Regions from separate parts of the Companilactobacillus sp. HBUAS59699 genome, predicted to be linked through region 2. Evidence: predicted binding sites of a transcription regulator. Region 2 holds the regulator's gene; the other holds the start of a gene.
What was found. Region 2 encodes Rex, which represses fermentation and respiration genes when NADH is low (regulators of the CRP and FNR family bind a similar motif). Its sites were predicted from a motif close to TTGTGAANTANTTCACAA; they were not measured.
Positions count from the first base shown of each region.

Region 1: the regulator Rex is predicted to act here: its motif matches at 6,786-6,803, upstream of U8519_RS11245 (class II fumarate hydratase).

Region 1 covers NZ_JAYKTV010000006.1:91,814-100,694, reverse strand. Annotated here, with positions in the region: gene agaB (PTS galactosamine transporter subunit IIB) at 1-352, opposite strand, end outside; gene U8519_RS11270 (GntR family transcriptional regulator) at 367-1,074, opposite strand; gene U8519_RS11265 (DNA/RNA non-specific endonuclease) at 1,349-2,200, opposite strand; gene U8519_RS11260 (sunset domain-containing protein) at 2,204-2,761, opposite strand; gene U8519_RS11255 (LysR family transcriptional regulator) at 2,816-3,727, opposite strand; gene U8519_RS11250 (flavocytochrome c) at 3,832-5,286, opposite strand; gene U8519_RS11245 (class II fumarate hydratase) at 5,356-6,732, opposite strand; gene U8519_RS11240 (flavodoxin domain-containing protein) at 6,931-7,368, opposite strand; gene U8519_RS11235 (NAD(P)-dependent oxidoreductase) at 7,373-7,993, opposite strand; gene U8519_RS11230 (histidine phosphatase family protein) at 8,099-8,752, shown strand; gene U8519_RS11225 (histidine phosphatase family protein) at 8,811-8,881, shown strand, end outside.
Region 2 covers NZ_JAYKTV010000002.1:49,692-58,572, reverse strand. Annotated here, with positions in the region: gene U8519_RS03855 (DUF368 domain-containing protein) at 22-879, opposite strand; gene U8519_RS03850 (ABC-F family ATP-binding cassette domain-containing protein) at 962-2,875, opposite strand; gene U8519_RS03845 (redox-sensing transcriptional repressor Rex) at 3,016-3,675, shown strand; gene manA (mannose-6-phosphate isomerase, class I) at 3,708-4,676, shown strand; gene U8519_RS03835 (alpha/beta fold hydrolase) at 4,762-5,574, shown strand; gene U8519_RS03830 (cation:dicarboxylate symporter family transporter) at 5,647-6,927, shown strand; gene U8519_RS03825 (CPBP family intramembrane glutamic endopeptidase) at 6,970-7,596, opposite strand; gene groES (co-chaperone GroES) at 7,729-8,016, shown strand; gene groL (chaperonin GroEL) at 8,068-8,881, shown strand, end outside.

The DNA.
Region 1 (8,881 bases), on a different contig from region 2:
GTTTCTTGCCATCTGAAAAGTGCATATTACCAATATCAATATCCTTGATTGGAACACCGCCCTCAACTAACTTACGAGCATCTTCTGGTGTACGAACTACGATAAAGATCTTTTGTCTAGCACTAGCACGATGAATGTTGTTAATAGTCTTTTCAATCGTCCAGAAACGAATTCCTACACCTGAACTATCAGCAGTAGCAGCCATTAATTCTTGTTGTAGTGGATCGTTAGCAGTGTCATCGTTAGCAACTAGCAATAAGTTAGCACCAACTGAAGAAGTCCAAACAACACCAACTTGTCCATGGACTAATCTGTTATCGATTCTTGTTAATACAATATTTGGTTCACCCATTCTTATTCCTTCTTTCATTTAACTATGAACATGATTAAATCTCCTACGACGATCGACTGACTGTAATAAATGAATCTGCCGCCCTTGAAACCCTTAGTAGTGACATTGACCATCGGATCACCAACATTCAAATCGAATATTTTACGGTTCTTACGCGTGATCAAACTGGCTTCAGTCCTAGAAACAAATTCAGCCTGCAATTCATATCGCTTGGCTAAATATGGGATCAAGTCTTTATCAATTATTTCATTCTTATGAATCATAGGAAAAACATCAAATGGTAAAAAAACTTTTTCACTGAAAACCGGTTCATCATCTGCATAATACAAATATTGAAATGAATAGAGGTAGTCATCCTCATTCAAACCCAATTCAGTGCGGGCACGCTTCTCAGTCCCATCAACATTGATACTGAACTTTTCCAATTTTATTTTTGGAGTGGCACCCATTTTTTTGATCATCTTGGGAACATTCAAATAACTAATTTCCGGACTATATTCGTCCTTTGACATTACGAATGATCCCTGACCTTGTTTCTTATATATATATTTTCTATTCTCTAACTCTGTCAAAGCACGTCTGACAGTAATTCTAGAAACGTTGTATAGCTCTCCCAATCTTTGTTCCGACGGTAATTTGCTATTCTCAGGCAGCTGTCCTGATTCAATTTGCCTCATTAACTCGTCCAACATACTCTGATACAGTGGCATTGTATGACCCATAGGAATTCCTCAACTTGTTATATTGTTATAACAACCACGCCTATATTAAAACACCATGAATAGTGCATGTCAACGCTTTCAAACAAATTGTTATATATATTGATTTATTGCTATCTAGACAAGGCATGATAGACATGTATGTGTCGATATGTTGCCATTTTCTTCATAATTGTTTCTTCAAATTTGAGTATGATAAAAAACAGAAAAAACAACTATCGTCACACTTTTTTAAGCAATAAAAAAAAGCACATCATAAAATGTGCTTTAAAAATTTTTACCCAACCTGACTAGTACCATCAGCATAGTTCAACGTTACACCTGACTGAACATTAAAAATATAAACATTAAAGTGAACTGCATCACTACCGATAGATTGAGCTTCCATTTGAACTCCACGTGCGAGTAATTCATCATTTCTAAACACCGGTGTCACCCGATATCTAATGTAATGACTATTACTCTGCTTCAAATAATATGCGATATCCATTTCATGAGCTAGCATTTCTGGACTATTCAATGAACGTGTTCCTGTGATCAAATTCTTAGGATTATTATTTTGACCAGTCAATTGATAACCGATCAAATGACTACGATTGTACAACCAGCCAGAACTTATTCGTTTATTCCGCCAACCAGTTGGATTCCAAGTTAAACCTTCACGTTTAGCTGTCGGCATCAGAGAAACATTCAGTAATGCATTAGCAGCAGTCGCCCGATTCAAATTATCCAGATCTCCATAAGTTTGCCATGCACCATTGTTGGTTGCCAAGTCTTCCTGTGAAAAATTAGGATTATTATTATTTACTACGATTTCTTGAGTTCCTGTGTATTCAAGATTGGCTAAATCTGCAGTTGATGAAGTCTGTGAGTTATTATTACTGTATTTTGTTTGATCATGTTGACTCAAATAATCTTGATTAGAAGCTATTTGATTTTGCAGTTTAGTAATAGAATTCTTGAGTTTCTTATTACTAGCTTCTAATTTAGTAGCTTTTTTCTGATACGAATAATCCTTAACTACCTCAGTCTTAGTCGCATCCTTGTTGCCAGTTGATTCTGTCTCTGAACAAGCAGTCAACGACATAGTCATCGTTATAACGGCTAAAATCTTGATTAAATTTTTCATAATCTACACCTTAGCCTTTCTATACCCGGCATTGATGGCATCCTGTTCTGTTTGGAAGTAAACAGCATTACTAGAATTCATATTGTATCCGCGTTGACCAGGCACATGATAAATATGCGAATTACGATTACCAACTATCTGTCCTGAAGACGCAGTATTCATATCGCCGCTTGAACTCGTACTGGTATCAGAGTTAGTACTAGTCTGCGCTTGTTTTTTAGCGGCTTCTGTTGCTTTTTGTTGTTCTTGTTGCTGCTTTTCAGCTGCTGCTTGTTGTGCTGCAGCTTCTTCACGAGCTTTTTCTTCTTGATCTTTAATATCACTGACTTGTGATTGCGTGCTGTTCTTCTGTTTAACTAATTTTTTCTTTTTAGCTAACAATGCTTCATGTTCTTTTTTAGCGATCTGATACTTATCCTTACCGATATATTTGACCTTTTGTGCTGCTTGAATAATATTACTTCCAAAGTCAGTGGTCGTGATGATCCCCAACGATGTCACTGATAGCAGCAGTAATAAGCCGATAATAACGATTCGTTTAATACGCTTCGACGATTGCATCCCCTTTTCCCCCTATTATTTTTTCAATTCAATTGTATCAAAAAAGCGATTACCTCAATAGTAACCGCCATTAGTATTTCCAATATTCATTTGCTTTAGAACTTCGACTAACTTCTGCTCATCTGGCTTCAAAATATAGCTCTTACGATGAATAACTGAAATGTTAAAACTCTCCGGTAAGGGGTCAGCAATATCTAAACAGACGAGATCCTTATCATACGGACTGACTTCATCCTTTACCAAGATTCCGATTCCCACATCAGCTCTGATCAAACTCTTAAACCACGAAATATCTGGTGTATCATAAACGATCTCTGGTTCAATACCGTAAAATTTACAGTAATCATCCAACATTTGCGAATGGATATATTTACCGGTCAGCCTGATAAATTTCTCTGACATCAGATTTTTAAAGTCAACTGGTTCAGCACTTTGAGCAAGCGGATTTTTGGCGCTGACAATTACGCTGAAGGGACGACTGCCCAAGTACTCAACCTCATATTTAGGACTTTGAATCGGTTTGATCGTAGCAATGACGGCAATATCAACATTACCGTTATCTAATTCGTCCAGCAATTCTGACGAGCCACTTTCAGATATTTGTAGTCTTTGAAAGAGTGACTCCTGGGCTAACCTTTGAACCACCTGCGGGAAATAAAGTGTGCCAATTATTGGTGGTAAGCCGAATTTGATCTTATCACTATCAGAAGCTTTTATCTCTTTGCGAGCTAAATCAATATTTTTTTGAATTATCTTAGATTTTTCGTACAGTAAATAACCTGACCGTGTTATCTCTGTTTTTTGATGAACTCGATCAACATGAACTAGTTTTGAATTGAATTCTTTTTCCAAGCGTTTGACTGCCTGAGTAATCGTAGGCTGAGACACCGAGAACATCTCAGCGACCTCGGTATAATTACGTTTCTCAACTAAAACCCTAAAGTACGACAAATCACGTGTATTCATATTGCTTAACCTACTTTGCGTTATTAACACCTCGATTAGTTTCGAATTCATCAGGAATTGAACCAACCCAGACTTCACAAAATAAATTATATCAATTTATTAAATTACTTACTTGATTTATCTAGGTTTTGGATAAATTTGAAGGCTTGTTGTCCCGCTTGACGACCGAAGATAACTGTTTCAGCAATTGAGTTACCACCGATACGGTTGTTACCATGCAAACCACCAGCAATTTCACCGGCAGCGAACAAACCGTTGATTGCTTGACCATCTTCATTCAATACGTGTGTGTCAGCATCGATGTCAACACCACCCATTGTATAGTGAACCGCTGGAGCAATGTGAATTGAGAAGAATGGTCCCTTGACGATACTACGATCCATACCAGTTGTCCGATTGAATTCAGTATCGTTATGATCATCAACCGCTTTGTTCCATGTAGCTACTGTTGCTTCAAGAGTCTTAGCATCTAAGCCGATACTCTCAGCTAATTCAGCGATAGATTGACCAGTTACAACTAGACCGACTTTATCATAGAATTCAATTGCCTTAACACGATCTCTAATACCTTGATCAAGGATCAAGTAAGCACCGTTTTCTTTTAGCTCATCGATTGCAGCTGTAACGTTCTTTCTAGTATCCAGTTCGTTAACAAAACGCTTAGCAGCTTTGTTTACTAAGATAGCACCTTCACCACGAACCGCTTCACCGATCAAGAATGGATGATCAGTATCTTGTTGAACGGTTGGATGCACTTGAACTTGATCCATATCGACTAATTTAGCACCAACAGCGCTAGCTAGAGTGATTCCATCACCAGTTGCTCCTGGTGAATTAGTTGTCTTGTAGCCTTCTAGGTCAGGACGATACTTAGTAAGTAATTTTGGATTAGCTCCAAAACCACCAGTTGCTAGAATAACAGCATCCCCTTTGATAGTTGACTTCTCACCGTTGATCTCAACTTCAACACCATCAATAGTGCCATCGTCTTGTAGTAATTTCTTAACAAGAACATCAGTGAACAATGGAATGTTTTCTTTATCAACTTGCTTCAATAACTCAGTAACTAAGAAGCCACCAATTGGTGCCATAGAACTGGGACGGTGAGTTCTTAAGACACTCATACCACCAGTAGTTGTTAAGTCGTCCAATTCGATACCGTGACTTGCCAACCAATCGATTGCCAAAGCACCGTGAGTTGTAAAGAACTTCAATAATTCAGGATTATTCTTCTTGCCACCACCGATGAAGGTATCGTTGTAGAAGGCATCCATACTATCAACGATTTTGTGATCTAATTGAACCGATGTCTCACTAGCATTCATACCTGAAGAAGCACGTGTGGTGTTACCACCGATACTTGACATCTTCTCCAAAATAACTGGTGACAATCCTAGCTCATGTGCTTGAATGGCAGCTGTCAAACCTGTTCCACCAGAACCGACGATGATTAGATCATAATGGTCTTGTAGTTCACTAATGTCTGTTGGTTCAAATTTGAATTTTGCGGCTTGTTTTCTCTTATTAGCCTTTTTGATCTTACTGTGTTTTTTTGTCATTTATCTTTCCTACCCTTAATTTGTTGTTTCTAAAAGAATTAGGGAGAGACCTAAGTCTCTCCTCATCCTCTAAATATTTGTCATCTTCAATGGATCGACCCACTTGTCAAATTGTTCTTCAGTAACTAAACCTGACTTGATAGCAGCAACTTTCAAAGTTGTTCCTTCTTTTTCAGCTGTTTGGGCAATCGTTGCACTTTCGTGATAACCAATATGTGGTGATAAGGCTGTAACGGTCATCAATGATTGATCGACTAATTCTTCCATTCTGTCAGCATTAACTGTTAGACCATGGATCATCTTGTCAGCAAAGCCAGTCATTGTTCCTGTCAAAAGTTCTGCTGATTCTAGGAAGGCGCTGATAAGTACTGGTTTGTAAACATTCAATTCAAAGTTACCTTGACTTGATGCCATACCAACAACTACATCATTACCCATAACACGTACAGCAGACATAGTTACAGCTTCAGCTTGTGTAGGGTTAACTTTACCCGGCATGATTGATGAACCAGGTTCGTTAGCAGGAATGTGTAATTCACCATAACCTGAACGAGGACCACTTGCTAGGAATCTTACATCGTTAGCGATCTTCATCAAATCAGCTGCCAATGTCTTGATAGCTCCGTGAACAACGTTAAGTCCTGAGTGTGCTGCTAGTCCATAGAACTTATTAGTATCAGCTGTGAATTTAACACCGTAAACTTCTGTCATCTTCTTAGCAATAATATCGGCAAAGCCAGGTGCAGCATTCAATCCTGTACCAACAGCTGTTCCACCCATAGCAAATTCGCCAAGTGTTGGATTCAAGCTCTTCAAGTACGAAAGGTCATGTTCAAGCATGCTTGCCCATCCACTTACTTCTTGACCAAATGTTAGTGGTGTAGCATCTTGCAAATGAGTACGACCGATCTTAACAACACGCCAGTACTTTTCTTGTTTGATCTTTAATTCATCGATCAAATGTTGTAGTGAATCTTCCAAATTATCAACAGCGACCGAGGCTACAATGCTCATAGCTGTTGGGAAAATATCATTTGAACTTTGACCTTTATTAACATCATCATTAGGTAAGATTTCAATATCTGGATTAATTTTGGCTGCCATATGAGCGACAACTTCATTAGTATTCATGTTTGTTTGTGTACCTGAACCTGTTTGATAGACAACTAATGGGAAATCTTTTCTCAAGTCTTCGTCATCTAAGGCTAATAGTTTGTCGATTGATTCAACAATCAAATCAGCTTTTTTAGGATCGATAGCATCTAGTTCTTTGTTAGAGATTGCTGCAGCTTTCTTGATTTGAAGCAAAGCTTTGATAATTACCAATGGCATCTTTTCGCCAGTTGGGAAATTATTTCTTGAACGTTCAGTTTGTGCTCCCCATAAAGCATCGGCTGGGATCTTTACTTCTCCTAGAGTATCTGATTCAATTCTGAAATCTGTCATATGTGTAACCTCCAATTATTTGTGTGCATCCACAAAATCTTGCAAACGCTTCCTTGTGATATTTTTATCATAAATGGATAACGAAGTCATAGTCAAACCGTTAACACTTCATTAATATTTTTTATGAGGTTGATACAGCAATGATTATAGCAAAAAAATAAACTCATCACTAAATTTAAGTGATAAGTTTATTTTTGATTATTCCAAACTGTTGATCACATAGTCTCCTAGACGTTCAACACGTTTCAAGTCACCTTCATCAGGATCTTCGTTGATTTTGACTGAATCAGCAACTTGATCTCCATTGGCAGAATTCAGTTGCATTGTGAAATAATCAACAGCTCGTCCAAAGTGAATGTGAGTTTTTGAACTTGATCCTAAAACGGCAAACTTAGTCTTTTCTAGGTCAACATCCAACAAATCTTCATAGAAATCTTGGGCCTCATCAGGAACTTGACCGTCCCCATAAGTATAAGTTACTACAATTACAGCATCATATTCTGGAATCGAATAAGCATCCGTATCAACCATTTGTTCCAGATCAACGTTTGCTTTTTTGCTTAAATAATCAGTCAAATGTTGGGCAATCTTTTCATTGCGACCACTCATACTGATATAAGTTACTAATATCTTCATATCTTTACCTCCTTACACTGATTCGTTCGCTTTTATGTTCAGCATTTTCGATTTCATCAACCATTGCTAGAGCATAGTCAGTGTAACTGATCTTACTTTGACCATCTTTATCAGCTGTAAATTCTTCACCAGCCACTACGTATTTCCCAGTACGTGGTGCCTTGTAATCAAAGTCAGCCGCAGGACTAATATAAGTCCAGTTGATATTGCTCTTCTTTAAGAGATTCAGAGCCTTCCCCATCTCTTCGCTCAATGGCTTAACTGCAGCTGGAAAATCTGCTCCTTGGAACAACTGCTGTGTATGTTCTGGATTCATGTACAATGATCCAGCACCACCAACAACTAATAATCTAACAGTTGTATCCTTTAAAATATTGATCAAATGTTGAGTTGAAGGAACGTATTCCTTGACCAGATCGCCAAAGAATCCCAAAGCATCAACCACCGCATCAAAACCAACTAGATCTTGAGTTGTAATATCATACACATCTCTAACTAAATACTGATCCGTAACTGATTTCTCAGCACTACGTACGATCGAAGTTACCTCAATCCCTCGACTCTCAGCTTCTTTAACAATAAGTGAGCCTTCCTTACCATTAGCACCAATAACTGCAATTCTCATCATCAAATACCTCCGCTAATATTTACTTTACACAATGAAGGGTCAAAGTTCTAAAATTATGGCTTGTTATAGTAAAATAATCGTAGAAAAGTTGAGGAGGACATTATGTCAAAATATCAAATCTATCTGATCCGTCATGGAAAAACTTGGTTCAATCGCTATCAGAAAATCCAAGGATGGTCAGATACACCACTGACCCAAGATGGTGTGGAGGTAGCCCACAGTGCCGCAAAAGCCTTAAAAGACGTTGAGTTCTCTGCTGCATTCTCTTCCGACACTAGAAGAGCTATGGATACTGCTGAAATAATCGCTGAAGCAAATATAAATAAGCCTCTTCCCCAAAAAATGACTGAATTTAGAGAACAATTTTACGGTTCATTCGAAGGTGACAATATTAATGAAGCTTGGGACAAAATCGCTAATTCTCACAATGCCAAAAATTATCAAGAGATCGTCTACAAATACGGTTTCGATGCCACTATGGATTTCGTCAAAGAGGCTGATCCCTTCCACGATGCTGAAAATGCTGAAGAATACTGGGGCAGATTAGATCGTGGTTTTGAAAAAATCGATCAAGTTGCTCATGATGGTGACAAAATCTTATTAGTAACACACAGTACGACTATTTTGTCACTAGCTTTCAAATACCAAGATGGCGATTATGAATTAAATCAGCTACCCGGCAATTCTAGCCTAACTATGTTGGAGCGAATCGACGGAACTAATCACGTTACTAGTTATAATCAAAAACTCCATTAATAGCAGTATGTCGTTGTTTTGTAGTAAAATTATAGTATGAAATTTTTAGGAGGAAAAAATGGCAAAATATCAAATTTACATGGTTCGCCATGGAAGAACTTGGTTCAATCGTTACGACAAAATGCAAGG
Region 2 (8,881 bases):
AAGTAAGACCAGACGGTATTTTTATTTATATTTATCTTCCAAGCGGCTCATCCAAAGTCCCAACAAAGCGCCACATACAAATGCTACAGCACTAAACAAAATAGTACTACTAGTAACACCGGCATACGAGATACTCTCAGAAGAATAAGGACTAGGGACAAGTATTAATATAGTACTAGCTAACACAATTCCTAGTATAAAGTGATAGACCCGTGAATGATGATGATCGATCAGGTATTCCATCCCTTTAGAGAACAGCACCATTGCCACGGCACCACCGATGGCGATAGGTAAGAAGACTCCAACGATATCGAAGTTCTTGAATCCTGTCAGCATGGGCGAGTACAGTCCTAATATCAACAATAGATTAGAAGGACTGAGTCCCGGGACTAGAACTCCTAGTGCAATCAACATTCCAGCCACAATAAATCCTAAAAAGTTAGCAGGGATAGTCCCAAAGATCTTACTCATGAAGAACAAGAATAAGCCTCCGAATACTAACATGAATAAGAACCACATGACGTCGATCATATCGCGGCGGCTTCGTGAGGTAGAAGCACGTATCAGTGAAGGTAAAGTACCGATAATAGCTCCAGCAAATCCCCATAGAACGATCACCTGATAGTGTTCTAATAAGAATTCCAGTGGTTTAGATAATAGTCCAATACCTACAACTCCACCGATTCCAACTGGTAAGAAATACATGAAGTCGACTTTGAAGTTCTCACGAATGTGAGCCATAAAATGCAGCAGTCGTTCATATATTCCCAGTATGGCAGCGAGTACGCCGCCGGAGACGCCGGGTAAAATAAATCCAAGGGCAATTATGACACCCTTAAAAAAACGGATGAGAAAATTCTCTTGTTGTTTGTTTTGCATATTATTCTCGACTTGTTTTATTTAATTAGTTTATTTAGAAACTTCAGAATATCAAAATAATTATAACAAGGCAATAGATAAACTATTCCATATCTTCAAGTTCCATTGACAATTCAGTCCATTGATCCTCTAAGTCACTTTGTTTAGCTTTGTTTTCATCAAGTTCCTTTTGAAAATCAGCTAGTTTAGTATACGAAGACAAGTTTTCATCTTTGGTCATTTCAGTTTGAATTTCTTCATTACGCTTGTCGATTTCAGAGATCTGATTCTCCAAATCTTCAACTTGACGGCGTAGTTTACGTTCTTGTTTTTGTTGTTCTTTGGATTGTTGATATTGAACTTTTTTCTCACTAGTAGTGTGTTCAATGGTTTCTTCAGATACTTCTTTATCTTCGGTGGTTTTCTCGAGATAGTAGTCGTAGTCACCAAGGTAAATCTTACTGCCGCTGGAGCCGATGTCGACGATTTTGTCAGCCAAAGTATTAAGTAAGTAACGATCATGTGAGACGAATAGAACTGTTCCAGCAAAGGCGTTCAATGCGTCTTCCAGTACTTCCTTACTGTCAATATCCAAGTGGTTAGTAGGTTCGTCCATTACTAGGAAGTTATCGTGTTCCATCGATAATTTAGTCAAGGTAAGACGAGCTTTTTCACCACCGGATAATCCAGCAACTGGCTTCAAGACATCATCACCGCTGAACAAGAATGATCCTAAGGTATTGCGAATAACTTGTTCATCAAGTAGCGGGTAACGATCCCAGATTTCGTGTAAGACATCTTTGTGAGGATCTAAGTTGTTCAAGTTCTGATCGTAGTAACCGATTTGAACGTTGGCACCAAATTGATAAGTTCCTTCTAGAATCGGGATCTGTCCCAAGATAGTTTTAAGCAGTGTTGATTTACCGATACCATTAGGCCCAATAATGCCGACGCGTTCGCCTTTTTTGACGTCGAGATTGATAGGCTTAGACATGACCTGATCTTTCTCATAACCGATGGCTGCATCTTTGATCAGGAGAACGTCATTTCCACTCTCCTTATCGATTTGGAATGAAAAGTGAACAGAACCTTGGTCAGAATCAGGTCGATCCATGACGTCCATTTTTTCGAGCTTTTTACGACGACTTTGTGCCATCTTAGTTGTTGAAGCACGAACGATGTTCTTTTGGATATATTCTTCGGTCTTTTTGATCTCAGCTTGTTGTTCTTCGTAATGCTTCCATTCAACATCTTGGTTACGTTTCTTTTCTTTCAAATAAAAAGTATAGTTACCAGAATAATGAGTTGAAGAATGATGATTGATCTCAACGATTTCAGTTACGACTTTGTCTAAGAAGTACTGATCATGGGAGATAATGACTAGTGCTCCACGATAATTCTTCAAATAACCTTCCAACCATTCAACTGTATCGATATCCAAGTGGTTAGTAGGCTCATCTAGTAGCAAGATGTCATGATGTTCGAGTAACATCTTGGCCATAGCCAAACGAGATCTCTCACCACCAGATAGGGTCGAGATCTTCTCTTGCCAAACGTCCTCATCGAAGCCAAATCCTTTAAGAACACTTCTGATCTCTGATTGATAACCATAGCCGTTTTCTTGACGGAAGGTATTCTGCAGTTGATCATATTGTTTTAAGATTTGGTCATAGTCACTGACGGTGTTGTCAGCCAGTTTAGCTTCGAGGTCGTGCATTTGCTTCTCTTGTTTCTTGAGATATTCGAAGACTTTTTCCATCTCATCGAAAATTTTATTGTCGCTATCTAGTCCAGAATCCTGGGCTAAGTAGCCAATATTTGTGTCTTTTTTGAGTGCAATATTGCCACTATTGTAACTCTCTTGATCAGAAATTATTTTTAGCAGAGTAGATTTACCTACTCCGTTTCGACCAACGAGTCCGATTCTGCTGTTATCTTGAACTTCAAAACTCACATTTGAAAAAAGTTTTTTTGTTCCAAAATTTTTAGTTATGCTTTGGGCTTGTAATAAAATCAAGTTAATAAACTCCTTTGTATATTCACAATTTTATCATTAATTAGAATTTTCTGCCTTTTCTAGCCGTAACCTGTTGCGTTTTCATCCGTTTTTAATTACTATAATAGTTAGTGAAACTACGCACATAACGGTGGGATAATATGACAAAAACAACAGTACCAAACGCAACTATAAAACGTTTACCAATTTATTACCGATACTTTCAATTCTTAAAGGATGAAGGTACCAAGAAAATTTCTTCAGGTGAATTATCTGAAGGTGTAAAAATCGACAGTGCTACGATCAGACGTGACTTTTCATATCTGGGTGCACTCGGTAAGAGAGGATATGGCTATGATGTTAATGAGCTAGTTGCCTTCTTCAAAAAACTCTTGAATCAAGATAAGAGAACCAACGTTGCCTTAGTTGGTGTTGGTAATTTGGGTAATGCCTTATTAAATTATAACTTTTCTCGTACCAATAATGTGAGAATTGCTGCAGCTTTTGATATCGATGAGTCGATCGTCGGAACAGTTAAGAGTGGAGTTCCTGTATATCATGTGAATGAATTGAAAGAACAACTCAACTTACAACAGATCGACGTATGTATTTTGACTGTATCATCGAACGCTGCTCAAACAACTGCAGACTTATTGGCTGATGCTGGGGTTAAGGGAATCCTTAACTTTACACCTGTGATCATTAATGTACCAAGCTCGATCCGTGTACATTACGTTGACTTGGCCAATGAGTTGCAGACATTGATTTTCTTCTTAGACCGCGATAAGTCGCTGGAAGAAGAAAAGAATGAGGATCAATAATTTAGTTATAAAAATATTGGAGGGTTATTTGCATGAGTGAACCATTATTTTTGAAACCTGTTTTTCATAAGAAAATCTGGGGTGGACGCAGACTAGAAACAAAATTCGGCTATGATATTCCTGATGGTGATATCGGTGAATGTTGGGCTATCTCTGGACATCCCCACGGTCGTTCAGAAGTGAAGAATGGTGAATTCGCTGGTCAATCTGTTGAAGAACTATGGAGTGATCACAAAGAATTATTCGGCAATCCTAAGGGTAGAGTATTTCCATTACTAACAAAGATCTTGGATGCCAATGCTAGTTTGTCAGTTCAAGTACATCCGGATAATGATTATGCTTGGAAACATGAACATGAATTAGGTAAGACTGAATGCTGGTACATTATTGATGCCGAACCAGATTCATACTTGGTCTATGGACATCATGCTAAGACTAGAGAAGAATTAGACAAGATGATCGAATCAGGCGACTGGGACCACTTGTTAAGAAAAGTTCCGGTTAAACCAGGCGAATTCTACTACGTTCCAAGTGGTACCGTTCATGCCTTGAACAAGGGTATCATGGTTCTTGAAACACAACAAAGTTCAGATACAACTTATCGTCTGTACGACTATGATCGTGTGGAAAAGAGCACAGGTAAGAAACGTGAATTACACATCAAACAATCTGAAGATACAATTACAGTACCTAATAAAGATCCAAAACTAGATATTCAAAGTAAGACTGAAGGTAAGAACAAGTTTACTACTTTCGTTAAGCCACCAATCTCACCATATTTCTCAGTTTATCGCTGGGAGATCAAGGAACCAGTTACCTTGAAACATGATATTGGCAAGTACACATTGATTTCAGTTATCAGTGGTAATGGAAAAGTTACTGTTGATGGAACTGACTATGACTTGAAGAAGGGTGATCATTTGATCATGCCGGCAACGGTTGATTCATGGGCTATCGATGGTGATCTTGATATTATTGCTTCAGAGTCTGGCGAAGACTAACACATTAAGCACCTCGTTATTTGAAATACACAAATAACGAGGCGCTTTTATTGTTTAAGTCAAAATTTGTTGTAGGATACTTATTATGAAAATAAAAATAGCAGAAACAACTTTAAATTATAAGATCCACGGTACCGGCAAGCCAATCTACTTCTTTCACGGTATGAGCCTAGATTCAACGAGTATGGAAGAGATATACGAGCCGTTGATGAGTGACTCTAATTACCAGCGAATTTACTTGGATCTACCAGGTTTAGGAGACTCGCAGGACATTAAGAATATTCATAACTCAGATGATGTTTTGCAGATAGTCATTGAATTTATTCAGCAATTATCTGGTAATGATCCCATCATGATCTGTGGTCATTCTTTTGGCGGATATATTTGTTTGGGATTATTAGTAAAATTAAAAGATCAAATAACCGATGTCTTCTTGACTAGCCCAGTAATTAACGCTGATAGGGATGAACGTGATGTCAGTGAGCATCATAATATCTTCAATGGTGAGGTCAAGTTAGATAAGAATAAGGACTATTATCAAGACTTCTTGGCCAGCTGTGTGATAATCAATCAAACTGCTTGGGAATTGTATCAACGCATGGCTATACCGGGATTAAAAAAGAACAATCGGAGTTTTTGGAGTGAAATCAAAACTGCTCATCATTATAGTTTTGAGTTTGAAAAAGATATACCGCTTATATTAGAGAATTCTAAGGCTAATATGACGATTCTGTTGGGTAAGAATGACCAGGTCGTGGGATATCGTGATCAATTAAAATTATTGAGTTCTAATAATAATGTACAAATTGCGGTTTTAAACAATGCAGGTCACAATCCTTTTACTGATAAATTTATGGACTTAAAATTTTATTTTGATAATTTCACTAAAAAATATTAATTTTATTTTAATATGATTAAATTTGTAAAAAATCTGCTATAATAAAAACCGACGTTCTAAGGGGGCATTAAATTGCAAAAGCAAAAGTTTTTTCGACTTAGTCTAGGCTGGCAAATTATTATCGGTCTGGTGCTAGGTATAGTTTTAGGACAAATTTTTTATCACAATAAGGGTGCAATTACGGTCATGCAGAACATTGGTACAATGTTCATTTCCTTGATCCAAATGATCGTTTTGCCAATCGTTATTTCGTGTTTGACAGTTGGTATTGCCAATATGGGTGATATCAGGAAGTTAGGTCGAATTGGTTTGAAGACATTGGTTTACTTCGAAGTAATGACGACTCTAGCTATTATTATTGGTATTATTGTCGCAAACGTTACACATCCCGGTTCATATATCAATATCAATGAACTGAAGGGTTCAAGTATTTCACAATATACGGCTTCAGCCTCGGCAGCTAAGCATTCTGGCATCTGGTCAGTCTTAATGGGTATCATCCCTACTAATATCTTCGCTGCCATGGGTAAGGGTGATATGCTTCCAGTTATTTTCTTCTCAGTATTATTTGGTTTAGGAACAGCCTCACTCGGTAAGGAAGGTAAGATCATTACTGACTTATTGAACGCTGTTGCCAATGTAATGTTCAAGGTAACTAACTGGGTTATGCGTACAGCTCCAATTGGTGTCTGTGCTTTGATCGGTGTTACAGTTGCTGAAATGGGCTTTGATTCTTTGAAGCCATTAGCACTGTTCATCATAATTGCCTATGCAACTATGGCATTCTTCGTCTTCGTTATCATGTACTTTGTCGGCAGAATGTTCCATGTTGATTTCTTTGAATTATTTAGAATCATTGAAAACGAATTTGTTTTAGCTTTTACAACAGCTAGTTCAGAAGCTGCATTGCCAAAGATGATGGATAAAATGCAAAAATACGGAGCAAGTAAAGGTATCGTTTCCTTCGTTATTCCAACTGGTTATACTTTTAACCTTGATGGTTCAGCGATTTATCAATCACTTGCCGCACTATTCTTGGCACAGGCTTATCACATTAACTTGTCGATCGGACAACAGATCACATTGATCGTTGTTCTAATGTTGACATCAAAAGGAATGGCTGGTGTCCCTGGTGCTTCATTCGTGGTCTTGTTAGCCACTGTTTCAACCATCGGTGTACCAATGCAAGGATTAACATTTATCGCTGGTATCGACCGTTTAGTCGATATGGGCCGTACTGCTGTTAACGTTGTTGGTAATTCACTTGCAACAATCATTATTGCTAAGAGTGAAGATGAGTTCGATGATGATAAACGGAAAAAATACGTTGCCGCGTACAAACGTGGTATGTAATTAAAAAAGTTGAGACTTCCAAAGCGGAAATCTCAACTTTTTTTATCTCATACTGATCATGACGACTAATGTATTCATAACCAAGTGACTACCAGCACTGACATAAATATTTTTTGACTTGTAATAAATAAATGAGAACCATAGTCCCATGGCCACATAAACAATGAATCTAGTATCTTGATGCATCAAAGCAAAGAAAATAGCTGAGATTGCGGCTGCCCAGTAGATATTAGTGGGCTTGATCAAATTGGCAAAGAAGACGCGTCTAAAAATTATTTCCTCCATGATGGGAGCACAGATCAAAACGTATGCGAAGTAATATGGATAAGCGTGTACCAAAGTTAATAGCTGTAAAGTATTAGCTGAGGTCGTACTAGTGTGAAAGATCTGCTGATCGATGAATCCTAATCCTAGTTGCAAAATCAAAGCACCGACAGCACCAACGATGATCCATTGTAATTTGTGATTTAGATCAGTTTTTTCTTCTAATTCGTTTGGAGTACTTTTTTGTGTTAAAAAAATCATGATCCCAGTCGCTAAAATTGCGGCCAAAGTAATGATGATAAAATACGCTGACCCAGTCACCTGAACCATTGACAGCAGTGAGCCGATGAAGAGTAAAACGACATATGTAGCCAGAGTTAAAAATTGATTTGTTGAATATTTCATAATTTCTCCTATTTTTTCTAAAGGTAAATACTTGCATGTTCACAATAAAATGTTAATATAAAACATGTGATTAGCACAACAGAACTTGGAGTGCTAAATTAAAATAAATATTAATCATCGGAGGCATTCAAATTGTTAAAACCACTTGGAGACAGAGTTATTGTAACAGTCGATAAAGAAGAAGAGAAGACAGTAGGCGGCATTGTTCTTGCTAACAACGCTAAAGAAAAGCCACAAACAGCTGAAGTTGTAGCTGTTGGTGAAGGCTCAATAACAGAAGATGGAAAGACATTACCAATGCACATTAAGGTTGGCGACAAGGTACTTTTTGATAAGTATGCTGGCTCAAATGTTAAGTTTGATGATACCGATTATTTAATCTTACACGAAAAAGATATCATGGCAATCGTTGAAAAATAATAATTTAAAATGAGAAGTTAAATTACAAAAAAATTATTGGAGTGTGAAAGTATGGCAAAAGAAATTAAGTTTTCAGAAGATGCACGTTCAAAAATGTTAGACGGTGTTAACAAATTAGCTGACACAGTTAAAACAACTATCGGACCAAAGGGTAGAAATGTTGTTCTTGAAAAGAACTATGGTTCACCAGAGATCACAAATGATGGTGTAACTATTGCTAAGAGTATTGAATTAGAAGACCACTTCGAAAACATGGGTGCAAAGCTTGTTTCTGAAGTTGCTTCAAAGACAAATGATATTGCCGGTGATGGTACTACTACAGCCACAGTCTTGGCTCAAGCTATCATCAAAGAAGGTATGAAGAACGTTACTGCTGGTGCTAACCCTGTTGGTATCAGAACAGGTATCGAAAAGGCTACAGAAGCAGCCGTTGACCAACTACACAAGATTTCACACAAGGTAGCTGGCAAGTCAGATATTGCTCAAGTTGCTTCAGTTTCATCAGCTAGTGAAGAAACTGGTAAGTTGATCGCTGACGCTATGGAAAAAGTTGGTAACGATGGTGTTATCACAATTGAGGAATCAAAGGGTATCGATACAACACTTGATGTTGTTGAAGGTATGCAATTTGATCGTGGATATATTTCACAATACATGGTTACAGATAATGACAAGATGGAAGCTGACTTAGACAATCCATACTTGTTGATCACAGATAAGAAGATCTCAAATATCCAAGATATTTTGCCATTACTACAACAAATCGTTCAACAAGGTAAGTCACTATTGATCGTTGCTGACGATATTGATGGTGAAGCATTACCAACACTTGTTTTGAACAAGATCCGTGGAACATTCAATGTTG